One region of the Paenibacillus sp. KACC 21273 genome, then DNA from elsewhere that is predicted to be linked to it. Evidence: riboswitches for the same ligand, from Rfam matches in the RefSeq annotation. Region 1 holds a riboswitch; each other region holds the start of a gene.
What was found. Region 1 has a riboswitch for cyclic di-AMP ahead of PQ460_RS23370 (resuscitation-promoting factor). Riboswitches for the same ligand answer to the same signal wherever they lie in the genome.
Positions count from the first base shown of each region.

Region 1 (4,291 bases):
TTTTACCGTACCCGTTACCTGCTTTATTTGAAGGAAATATTCAAGTACATGATTATTTATTGCTAGATGAAGCATTAGTACAGACAGCTTTTATGCAGTGGACACGAGAAGATGATGAAATTCTTGCAGATGTGTGTCATCGCTTTATGCAACGTAGACTGTATAAATATGTAGAGACCGATTTAATTGATTTGGAAACGATCGATAGTATTCGAAATGAATTTGCTAGAGTGGGATTGCATCCTCAATATGATCTGGAAATCGATTTTCCAACTGATCTTCCTTATGATGTATTTCGTCCGGGCGATCCGAAAAAGGAAAAACAAATTCTACTATTAGATCGTCAAAATCGTATTCAAGAAATTTCAGAAGTATCGGATATTGTACGTTCAATCAGCGGTATTCATCGTGGTCGATATCATCTCTACTATCCGCAGGATAAATTGGAAAAAGTCATTCATCAGTTATCAGAAGAAGTAGCAGCAATATTTGAAAATAAAATCAATCCACCTCAAATGGAATTTGAAATCTAAAATAAAAGAAAAAAGTGTGTAAAACAGAGAAGGAGCGAGGAAAATATATGTTATTTGATACACATACTCACTTGGATTCGATTGAATTTGCCGATGATCGTAAAGAAGTCATTGAACGTGCTTATGCACAGGGTGTAACACGTATGATCAATGTTGGCTTCAACCGCGAAACGATTCCAACCACAATGGAATTGGTAGAAAGTTACGAATTTATATATGCAGCGATAGGTTGGCATCCTGTAGATGCGATTCATATGCAACCTGGTGATCTCGAATGGATCGAATCGTTATGCAAACATGAGAAAGTAGTTGCTATCGGTGAGATTGGTCTTGATTATCACTGGGATACTTCTCCAAAAGAAGTGCAACACAAAGTATTACGTGAACAAATTGGTCTGGCACGCTCCATTCATATGCCGATTGTGATTCATAATCGTGATGCACACGAAGATATTGTAAAGATTTTACGTGAAGAAAATGCACATGAAGTCGGAGGAGTGATGCACTCTTTTTCAGGTAGCTGGGAAACAGCCAAAATGTGTCTTGATATGGGCTTCCATTTATCGTTTGGAGGACCGATTACATTCAAAAATGCGAAGCAACCTAAAGAGGTGTTACAAAAGGTTCCGATGGACCGTCTTTTACTTGAAACAGATTCCCCATTTTTGACACCACATCCTTATCGTGGAAAACGAAATGAGTCCGGTTATGTGACACTTGTAGCAGAAGCGGCAGCGGCGCTAAAAGGGGTATCACTGGAAGAAATTAGTACAATTACAACTAAAAATGCACTGGAACGATTTGGCATTCGATGAAAAACAGAGTAAATCACGCAAAAAACATCGTTAAACGGATATATGAATAAATTATCATCAAAAAATCGAAGAATATGACAACTTTTTAACCATTTATTCAGAAAAACGTGCTTGCTCGTCGCTTTACATGAGGGTTGGGTTCGGGATATTATTTCATCAGTGATTTAATCTTGCTGTTATCACGCAAGATTCCATGATTCGGTCTCGCTGAGTTTCCTGCATAGGAAAACGGGGGAACCAACATATGTCTTCAAGCCATTATTATCAGAATACCGAAGTCATTATGTATGATTCCTTTTACAGGGTCTATGGGGTGAATTGGAGGTACTCGCGCCATGAGCGGAGGAGCCTTCAAAGGGCAAGCAATACAATGTGTCCGAATCCGACAGCTAACCCCGTAAGCGATGCAGAGGCAACCTCGTATTTTCTAACGTTTTCCGAACTGTATTCAAATACGTCGGGAGCCAAGGAAAAGTTGCTCTTGCTCTTTTCCAGAGGCTTCTTTTGTTTTGGGCAAAAGGAAAAGGTATAGAGATACGATATTTGAAGCTTGATCTTTCAGATATTAGGTATGTCCCTTAGACTGACCATGGCGCAGGCATTTTTGAACATCACGAAAGATTATCACACAGATTCGATAATCTTATGCTTACGATCAGCCTGTGAAAATTCTGTTATATAGTCGCGTCATATACAATTACGTCACAGCTAGACGGCGAGACTATGAAGGAGGACGGAAGAAGTGGCAATTGCTCCTTTCGAAAAAACCCATGGTTCGCGCTCATCCAGCATGTCTTATGCGCTGAGTTGGAAGCAACAAAATCTACGCTATGTATTGTGGGCTGCATTATTGGTTATCGCTCTTGCAGCGATGCTATTGTCCCTACTTTATAATCAAGCGGGTAAAAATATTTCTGTTGTCATTGACGGCAAAGCACAAACCGTGGAAACACGTAAATTGATGCTTTCTCAACTGCTTGATGAAAATCAAATTAAAGTGGCACCACAAGATAAAGTGTCAATGCCGATGAATGGCGCACTTCAAGATGGCGATAAAGTTTATATTAACCATGCGGTTGCAGTAAACATTACGGCAGATGGTGGCACGAAGAAAATCTATACCACCTCTAAGACAGTTGGTAACACATTGGAGCAAGCTGGATTAACATTGTCAGGTCAAGATCAACTTACACCAGCAATGGAATCTTCAGTTCATGACAATATGGATATCAAGATTGTTCGCACCAAATCGTTTGTAGCGAAAAAAGTTGTAAAGATTCCTTATCAAACTGTTAAAAAAACCGATGCTTCTATGGTTGAAGGTAAAACAAAGTTAGTACAAAGTGGTCAAACAGGTAAAGTGGTTCAATACATCGAGAAAGTATACGAAGATGGAGAATTCGTCTCCAAACGTATGGTTGATAAAAAAACAACCGCAAAAGTGCAAGATAAGATTGTAGCAATAGGTACCAAAAAAGAAGAGCCTAAGCTTCTTGCAGCTGCATCATCTAGTGGAGGTTCCAGTAATAGTACTTCCAAAGCAGGTGTAGATTTTTCTTATGCGAAAGTACTGAACAATGTATCTCTTACTGCTTATTCGTCTCAAGAACCTGGTCTAGGTACAGTGACTGCTTCTGGAGCACGTGTAACAGAAGGTCGTACGATTGCAGTCGATACGAGTGTCATTCCTATGGGATGGTGGGTATACATTGAAGGCATTGGCTTCCGCCGTGCTGAAGATACCGGTAGTGCTATTAACGGTAATAAAATCGACGTATATATAGACAGCTTGAGCCAAGCGAGAGCATTTGGACGTAAATCCGGTTACACTGTATATGTAATTGGTCCGGTTAAACCCTAGTCAGGGTGTTGATTGGGATAACGCCATTGCTTAAGCCCAGTCATCTGTTATATGATATAAATAATATTAACCATGAGCGTGAATAAGGAAAACAAAAAGAAGAGGAATATTCCTCTTCTTTTTGTTCTGTTAAGATCAATTTATAGTGAATAGATAGAGGTCATTATTTACAGAGTGAAGGGAAGCGTACAATCAACGTGATTAAAGAAGTGATTGTGGTGGAAGGTAGAGACGATACAGTAGCGATTAAACGAGCTGTAGACGCGGATACGATCGAAACCGGTGGTTCAGCGATTGGAGCTCATGTTATTCGTCGGGTGAAGTTAGCTCAAGAACGCCGCGGTGTGATCATATTAACAGATCCTGATTTTGCTGGTGAACGGATACGTAAGATCGTCGCGCAGAAAGTACCTGGTTGTAAACATGCTTTTATTCCTGAAAGCGAAGCTACGCTCAAAGGTGATATCGGTGTTGAGAATGCTTCGCCTGAAGCGATTCGTGAAGCACTTGCACGTGTACACTCGGAAATGCCAGAAGCAGAGATTTTGATCGATTGGGAAGACTTGATCATGACAGGACTGGTAATGCAGCCAGATGCAGCAGAGCGAAGAATGAAAATGGGCAACTTGTTAGGGATAGGGTATGGCAACGGAAAACAGTTCCATAAGCGTTTGCGCATTTTTGGAATAAGCCGTGAAGAATTTGCAGCAGCACTTTCACAAATGGAAGCGGAGGAAGAACAATAATATGGATGAAAGACTAGATATAGCGACACCCAAACGCACTAAAGAAATTATAAATAAGTATGGATTTTCATTTAAAAAAAGTCTGGGTCAGAACTTTTTGATCGATTCGAATATTTTGAACAAAATTGTAGAAGCTGCCGAGTTAACACCTGAAAATGGAGCTTTAGAGATTGGACCGGGGATAGGCGCATTGACCGAACGATTAGCACAAGAAGCGGGTGCAGTGACAGCGGTTGAGATTGACCGTCGCTTAATTCCAATTTTGAAAGAAGTGCTAGAACCTTATCCACATGCTAAAGTACGTCATGATGATGTGCTTAAAGTCGACTTGCATCA
Region 1 is NZ_CP117876.1:5,325,127-5,329,417, reverse strand. Features, by position in the region: gene PQ460_RS23380 (HD domain-containing protein) at 1-533, shown strand, start outside; gene PQ460_RS23375 (TatD family hydrolase) at 581-1,348, shown strand; cyclic di-AMP (ydaO/yuaA leader) riboswitch at 1,544-1,767, shown strand; gene PQ460_RS23370 (resuscitation-promoting factor) at 2,091-3,209, shown strand; gene rnmV (ribonuclease M5) at 3,407-3,955, shown strand; gene rsmA (16S rRNA (adenine(1518)-N(6)/adenine(1519)-N(6))-dimethyltransferase RsmA) at 3,957-4,291, shown strand, end outside.

Region 2 (4,291 bases), 2.2 Mb from region 1:
TATACGCCTTTGGCGAAGATGCAACAGTTAACGACTCTGGCTCTTTCTTCACCTTCCCGAGAAGCTGTAGAAGCTTTATCTTCTATTTCAGGACTACGGGAATTGAAAGTGTGTTCGCCTGGTGCATGGACAGCGGAAGACTGGCAACAGATCAGTCAGTCTTTATCTTTGCGCAAACTGCATATTGAAGATGCTTATTTTGCCGATATGAGTTGTCTACAAGCATGTGAACAGTTAGAAATGCTAACGATTCATGATACTCGTATTTCCGATATTTCAGCGATTGCCGATCTACCTAATCTGAAGCAATTGGAATTGAATAGTGGCTGTCAAATTAGCAATATTGAAACGATCTCCAAATCGGTGTCTTTAGAGCAATTTAGCGGTTCATTTGCTCAATTTCAATTACTCAAAAACTCGTTCGCTCAATATGTGAAATTCCACAAAATTGTAGGCGAAATGACAGATGAAGAAGAAGAAATCTGGCACAGTCATATACGTTAATACGATACTTTAATCATATCTAATCAGTCCCAAAGACTCTGTATAGCTCAAAAGCGACAGAGTCTTTTTTTGTTTTTTTATTATTTTTTACCTAAAATGATAAAAATGTAGTTGACTATCAATTTTCTAATTAGGTATAAATTCAATAGAATATGTTAAGACAATTTTGATTATACGAAAAATATAATGCTATTGATTCAGATATCAGCACGTTGTACCATTTTGCTTATGAAATTTATACAGGTTGACATAACAAGACAAAATGATAGGATATTGCGTAACAAATGACATAATCGTTTTCAGAATTTACTGCAAAACAATGATCAATATCATGTAACTAAAATAAAAAAGTAGATAAACGATGAAAAAGAGAGAAAATAGGAGCTTGAGATAGATAACTTTTCAATAGTTATCTGAAAATGAAAGCTGTGATGATTCACAGCTTTTTTTGCGTCTTTTCTCAGCTTTACAGTTGACAAGGACAGGCGTATTATTCATTGCAGGCAGTTGATGAATACGATTCAGCAACTGATATAAATGAAGTTTCCAATGTTTGTTGATCGCTGAGTTTTCGGTATTAACCGAAAAACGGGGGAACCAAATTGCGATTTCACAAAACGGTGTGAGAGCCGGAATGTGAATCGTTGGGGTGAATCTGCATACTGACTTAACCATGGTATAGTCAGACAATGCAGTAGGGCGACTCTCACCGCCCGAATCCGACAGCTAACCTCGTAAGCGTGGATTAGGAGAGAAGTGTGAAGCTTGTGCCGATCTGACACAGTGTAATACGACTCTGTGTTTTTTGATATGTTAACAATGTCACAACGCTTAATTTTCATATGCATATGAAAAGCGGGGGAACCAACCGTTGATGAAGATAACTGATACGAAGAGTCAGTTACTACACAACATGGGGTGAATTCCGGTATCTACCGGAACGGGCGATCTTCCAGCCCGAATCCGACAGCTAACTCCGTAAGCGTATAGGGGAGAACTCCTAACCAGCAACTCGGCAGGTACACGATAAGTGTGCGTGTTTGTAGAGGCCTGGGGAAAAGTTCTGCTTTTCTCCAGGCTTCTTTTTTTATGCCTTTTTTAGCAAATGATTACTTACAAAATGAATGCAGGGAGTCTTACACACATGATGGATATACTGATGATTGGTTTAATGGTGATCATGACTTTAGGGTTGAGCGGGTTGCTGCAATGGGCATCTGTAGCTATCGGAGAAAGAAGGAATGAGCGATGACTTGGCTGCTGTGGATTATTATTGGTGGATTAACAATCTATCTATGTTATGCATTGATTTATCCAGAAAAATTCTAATGGGTCAGGGGAGAACATCGTGAGTATCTTTTCATATATCGGAATTGCAGTCACTATTATCATCGCTATACTTATTGCTCGGCCAACCGGACATTATATTGCTTATGCTTTTGAAAATAAACCCAATCGCTTGGATCGTTGGTTTTATCCGATAGAAAAATGGATTTACAGGTTCGGCGGTATCAAAAATGAAAATCAAACATGGAAGCAGTATGCAGGAGCAGTTCTGATCAGTAATTCAGTGATCTTGCTGATTACGTACATGATCTTTCGTTTCCAACATATTTTACCAATGAATCCAGCAGGGATCACCAATATGAGTCCTGATCTGGCATTTAATACAGCGATTAGTTTTATTACAAATACCAATTTACAGCATTATAGCGGAGAAAGCGGATTGTCTTTATTTTCACAGATGACAGCGATCATCTTTATGATGTTTGTATCGCCGGCAACAGGGATTGCAGTCGCTATTGCATTTATTAGAGGAATCACAGGTAAGCCACTCGGTAATTTCTTTACAGATCTCGTACGAGCAATCACACGAATCTTGTTACCATTAGCATTTGTGATGGCAATTGTATTTGTAGGATTAGGTGTACCGCAGACATTGCATACTTTAATCACTGCGCAGACGTTACAAGGAACAGAGCAACAGATTGGTACCGGCCCTATAGGATCATTTCTAGCGATCAAAGAATTAGGTAACAATGGTGGCGGATATTTTGGAGCCAACTCTGCTCATCCTTTTGAAAATCCGGGCGGATTCAGTAACATGTTACAGATGTTAATGATGTTACTTGTGCCGATGTCACTTCCATTTACGTATGGTAAAATGGTTGGCAACTCCAAACAAGGTAGAGTATTATTTGTGTCGATGGTAATGATGTTTGTCGTCATGCTTAGTGTATCTCTTGTTAGTGAATCTCAAGGGAATCCATTGATTAATCAATTAGGTATTCAACATCAGTCTGGATCGATGGAAGGGAAAGAAGTACGGTTAGGTGAAGCACAATCTTCATTCTACTCTGTCGTCACAACCGCTTCAGAGACAGGTGCTGTCAATAACATGCATGACACGTTGACACCTATTGGCGGATTGATTTCACTTGGGAATATGATGCTTAATACGGTATTTGGCGGTTCTGGTGTAGGGTTATTAAATATTCTAATGTATGCCATTATTGCTGTGTTCTTATCCGGTCTAATGGTTGGACGAACACCTGAATTTCTCGGTCGCAAAATTGAAGGTAAAGAAATGAAGCTGATTGCAGTCACATTGCTTATTCAACCTTTATTGGTATTAGCGCCAACAGCAATAGCTGTGATGACACAATCCGATACGATTTCTAATCCGGGTTATCATGGATTAACACAAGCGTTGTATGAATTTACTTCATCAGCTGCGAATAACGGATCAGGATTTGAAGGATTAGGCGATAATACACCGTTTTGGAATATTATGACCGGTGTCGTTATGTTTATCAGTCGTTATTTCTCAATGGTAACGTTGTTAGCTGTTGCAGGGTCATTAATGGCGAAAAAACCTGTTCCAGAAACAAGCGGAACATTGCGTACAGATCAAGCATTGTTCGGCGGTATGTTTATTATTTCTGTTATTTTAGTCGGTGCGCTTACGTTTTTCCCGGCAGTTGTACTTGGACCGATTGCAGAAATGCTAACGTTGTAAAAAGAAAAAGATACACTCATCTCATGATGTAAAATGAGAAAAATAAATGATTGTTACACAATGAGTTATAGATAGAATTCGAATATATAGCATTTATACAGATAAGTGCTAAGTGGAGGAACAATGTAATGAAAAGTAAATCATCAATGATGAGCCGGGACTTGATCTCCAAAGCGTTACAACAATCTGTGATCAAATTAAATCCTAAACTGATGGCACGTAATCCAGTAATGTTTGTAGTTGAAGTCGGTTTAATTATCAGTTTATTACTCATTTTTGTACCGAATGCTTTTGGCGAATCGGTTTCAACAGGATTCAATATAGCAGTAGCCATTATTTTGTTATTCACGATACTTTTTGCGAACTTTGCTGAAGCATTAGCAGAAGGTCGAGGCAAAGCACAAGCAGACTCGATGAAAAATACGCAAAAAGAAATTATTGCAAATCGAATCGAAGGTGAGCAAGTAGTAGCTGTATCGTCTACACAGCTTCGTAAAGGTGATGTTGTCAAAGTCGTACAGGGTGAAATGATTCCCGGCGATGGTGAAGTAATTAAAGGTCTTGCTTCCGTCGATGAATCTGCGATTACAGGTGAATCTGCTCCAGTCATTAAAGAAGCAGGTGGAGACTTTAGTTCTGTAACGGGTGGAACGATGGTAATTAGTGATGAGATCATTGTTCGTATTACAAGCGATCCAGGTGAATCATTTATGGATCGAATGATTAGTCTGGTCGAAGGAGCAGAACGTCAGAAGACACCTAATGAAA
Region 2 is NZ_CP117876.1:3,103,739-3,108,029, reverse strand. Features, by position in the region: gene PQ460_RS13490 (SMI1/KNR4 family protein) at 1-504, shown strand, start outside; cyclic di-AMP (ydaO/yuaA leader) riboswitch at 1,056-1,260, shown strand; cyclic di-AMP (ydaO/yuaA leader) riboswitch at 1,323-1,504, shown strand; gene kdpF (K(+)-transporting ATPase subunit F) at 1,753-1,833, shown strand; gene kdpA (potassium-transporting ATPase subunit KdpA) at 1,853-3,523, shown strand; gene kdpB (potassium-transporting ATPase subunit KdpB) at 3,652-4,291, shown strand, end outside.
Region 2: another riboswitch for cyclic di-AMP. It lies ahead of kdpF (K(+)-transporting ATPase subunit F); the one in region 1 lies ahead of PQ460_RS23370 (resuscitation-promoting factor).

Region 3 (4,291 bases), 250 kb from region 1:
CCGTATCGTGGCTCCACAACGCTCGATATACGTATGATGTAATTTGGCATACGAGCGTTCATTTTTGAAAATATGTGCAGCCAGTAGACGATATCCTTCAGTCGCTAATGTATCTCGTAACAACGTAATCACAGGTACAGCTAATTTGAGATCTTGATAATTGAAATAAATTTGAAAATCACTGATATAGACCGCATCCAGCCCACACCCTTTTTCAGAAGGATCATCTTCTGACTCGGTAGGCTTAGCAGCTTGTGAATATGTGACCTTGAGATACCCGATCAACAACATCGAAGCAGGCGGAATGGTAGATTGATCATCCGATATAATCGTAGAACTATCTGTAGACCCTTCGAGCGCTGGTTCTGGTCTTTGCATATAGATATTTAGACTATGGGAGTGCGGTTCAAATGCAATATAAAAATCGCCAATTACACGACTGCACAGTGGAATATACCCGTCTGGCATAGAGCACTCCTACCTGTTATTCATTATTTTTGTAGAAATTGAATCGTAAATTGAATCGCTTCTAATGCTTCTTGCACAAATGCTTTATTTTCTTTTTCCCATTCATTCGGATCGTCCATAAATGAATCATCTAACCAATCTTCAAGTCCAGTCACGATTTTGCGACGTTCATTAGGTGCAGGTGCTTTTCCACGTAATGCTTGAATAGCACTGCGCATCACTTTGCAAGAAGATTGGATAAAAGGATAATCGTCTTTATCCCATGCTTTGGCATTATCCATATCGTAAAAAGCAATCCATTTTTCGATAATTGAAGCGGCTTGCTTTGGTTCTAACTGAGGCATATTGATATTCTCCATTTCTATAATTAAAAATTGAACTATAACCTACTACGATCTCGCTGATTTGCTTATCGAAGCAGAGCGACTCTGGGACTCGTCTGCGATTCGTTGCAATTGATCTGACATATATATGTGAGTACCTGACTTGGAGGTCTGAGCGATCCGATACATCGCTCGTGCAACGTCACTTGCTTCGATACCTCGATATTTGCGGAGAGGACCTATCATTAGAAATGATAATGCTTGAGAGACTACAGCACCGAATTGCTCTCCTGCGCGGCTATTTTTGCGTTTGCCTAGCAATAAAGAGGGGCGAACAATCGATAATGAAGAATAACCAACTTGTTGTAACCGTTGCTCCATATCTCCTTTGGTACGTGTATAGAAAATACTGGATTTGGGATCAGCGCCCATCGAGCTAATCACGATAAACTGCTTGGCTCCTTGTTTATACGCCACCATAGCGACAGACACAGGATACAATACATCAATCTCGATCATCTGCGCTTGCGTTCCTGCTTGCTTAATCGTTGTACCGAGACAGCAAAAAACATCATCTGCTTTCATCTCTGCTCGATAATCTTCTAATCTATGATAATCCACTACGATCTGTTGCAACTTCAGATGTTGTAGTTGTTGCACAGGTTCACGGACAAGAGCAATCACTCGTGTATATTCTGTGCTATCTAATAACTGACGCAACAACTTTTTGCCCACAAGACCTGTTGCTCCAGCGACGAGTGCTGTTTTACCGATCACAACGATCATCTCCATTCTGCGCATCATCTTGGTTCTCTATCTTCTTTATTATCAAGATATCACCGACAAATTGCAAAATAAAATGATCGTTGGATCAGCAGTCTTTTTTTATAATAAAAACGAAGCGCTACTTCCATTGGTATGAATAATATAATCTGCACCCAAACCACGATAAATTAAGCGTGATTGGCTGCCTTCTGTAATGACATATAGCTTATCAGATGTCCATGCACGACAGATCTGGATATAACGACAACATAACGGTAGACTACGTTCAAATAAATAGATTTTGCCAATATTCAATTGCGGGATACGCCATAAGTCTTGTCGCTGAGTATCTATTACTAGAATATGCTCAATGCCTATCTTTTCAAATCGAAGCTGATCTGCCTGACTGTTCACTATAATAGCAAACGGTATTTTTTTAACTTTGAGTAATTGAATAAATTGCTCCCCTGCTACTGTAGCAGGCGATACCAGTACAAATTCCTGTTCGTACTCCATGCGTGTTCGCGCTCCTCCACTCATTGTAGACAACAAAAAAAAGCCGTTAGAAGAGGACCTCTTCATCAGCTTCTAAGACAGGAGCAAAAAAAGCCCCTGATATGGCATAGATGACTGTTGTCGTCTCTCTTATTGCAGCTTACGAGGTTAGCTGACGGATTCGGAAGTAAGAGTCTCCCTACAGATAGATCAGCCTGAGCTGTCGTCTCTGATTCACCCCTGAATAGATCTGTAATACCCTGTCTATTCGTATGGTTCCCCCGCTTTCTGAAAGGTCTAGATTTAGCCTTTCAGCCATTAAGCTGTAATGAACTTGAATGAAATCATACGCCCGCCTTTTTCGTTTGTAAAGCAGTCTGAATCTTCATAAAGAGTGAATTTGAATCAATTCCTTTATCTTTTGAGCAGTATGCTCTTATTTGCATCATTCCATCCTTCTTTTTCTGCTGTTTGCGCAGTATTTATATAAACGGTTGTATCAGCGAGCATGATAGCCATTAGAACGTGATTGAGACCAATGAATCCGATTACATCGTTATTTTCAAGCATATAACGCCTATTAAAAGCTTAGATTTGATTTTACTTCTACCCTTAACGGTACTATGATTGCTAACAATATCTGACATCAAAAAAGTGTGCCGGCTACTGATTTATCTGGTTTTACTGTGTATAGAGATAGCGATTTTATTTGAAGGAGTGTAGATTTGAGATGAGTTTAATTTCGCCGATAGCGCCTGCTAGCAACACTGTATCCACGGTGGATCTGGCTACACATCATATTCATTCGATTGAAGTGTTCCAGTATGATAATCATCTGCTCGCATTACCTGATATGGATGGGTATCTGCATTGTGGGCTGTTAAAAATAGCAAGTCATGGGATTACTGGTTGGGCGGAATATTCGTTTACCGATCAGGTTCAACATTTAGACTTGGTGAAATGGTGCCGGGTATTCTCTACGCTGAAAAAATGCTCGTTACAGCAAGCACAATCTCATATCGATCAACATCATGCTAGCTGGGGAGATGTGCGTAGTCAGGTGATGGTAGAGGCTTTAACTGATCTATGCAATCGACTACAAGATCCGCCCGATGTATGGGCATCTTCTGATATACTGGTGAATCATGCTTTTTTGTTAGATTATACAATCGCGTATTATTCCTTTTAAATAATTATGGTTAATGGATCATAACTACCTCAATAAAGGAGTGTATCTAGCTTGAATTCTGAAAAGATTATGGTCTGTGTGTATTATGGACCCAATGGAGAACGATTGATCAGGCGTGGTATTCATTTATCTCAACTTATTCAGTCTCCACTTTGTGTATTAAGTGTAATCGATCAACCTCTCGATGAAATGGATCAACAACAAGAGAACTATGTAGCGTTATGGCGTAAATTAACAGAAGAAGCTGGCGGTCATTTTGTGCTTTTAGAAAGTAACGGACAAGAAGCGGCTGATATTATTACTTCTACCGCTCAACAACACGATATTACGCAACTTATTATTGGACAATCGGCTCAGACTCGCTGGCAAGAAATTATAAAAGGTTCGATCGTAAACGACCTACTGGAAAAGCTGGGAGCGATCGATCTACATATTGTAGCGGTACAGCGTATGCAAGCCCATCTCGAAGAAACCCATGAACAAGGCGTAGATGTAGACGTGATTCAGACTTCGCGCGGATACGAAATTGCGTATGAGACGCATGGTCGACCGATCATTACAGAAGGTATCTTTTTCAAAGATATGCATACAGACTTCGATAATGGATTGCTCAAATTATGTATCGACGGGCAATATCAATATCTGAAAGTATTTAAAGGCAAGTTGATTGATGAATTGGTATTGGAACCTCATTCGGTGTAATATAGCGACTGTCAATCATATATTCATTACTAGCCTGCAATCCCTTCATCTATCAAAGGGTTGCAGGTAATTTGCTATGCGATCAGGGGTATCAATTGGAATATATTTTGATTATCAAAAATTTATATTCAAAAATGTTGTTAACTATAATCTTTCTCACTGTGCTCCTTACCTAGACATGATAATGTGAAGTTGTTCCCTTCCACTATCTCATATCAATAAAGGAGTTTATTGAATTATGAAAACAGGATTTGTTGTGATTACAGGCGCGTCGTCAAGTATAGGAGAAGCTACTGCCAAACTTTTTATCGCTAAAGGACATAATGTATTGTTACTTTCTCGTCGCGAA
Region 3 is NZ_CP117876.1:220,458-224,748, reverse strand. Features, by position in the region: gene PQ460_RS01055 (hypothetical protein) at 1-468, opposite strand, end outside; gene PQ460_RS01050 (hypothetical protein) at 492-812, opposite strand; gene PQ460_RS01045 (oxidoreductase) at 858-1,595, opposite strand; gene PQ460_RS01040 (hypothetical protein) at 1,677-2,072, opposite strand; cyclic di-AMP (ydaO/yuaA leader) riboswitch at 2,194-2,370, opposite strand; gene PQ460_RS01035 (hypothetical protein) at 2,782-3,240, shown strand; gene PQ460_RS01030 (universal stress protein) at 3,292-3,942, shown strand; gene PQ460_RS01025 (SDR family oxidoreductase) at 4,181-4,291, shown strand, end outside.
Region 3: another riboswitch for cyclic di-AMP. It lies ahead of PQ460_RS01040 (hypothetical protein); the one in region 1 lies ahead of PQ460_RS23370 (resuscitation-promoting factor).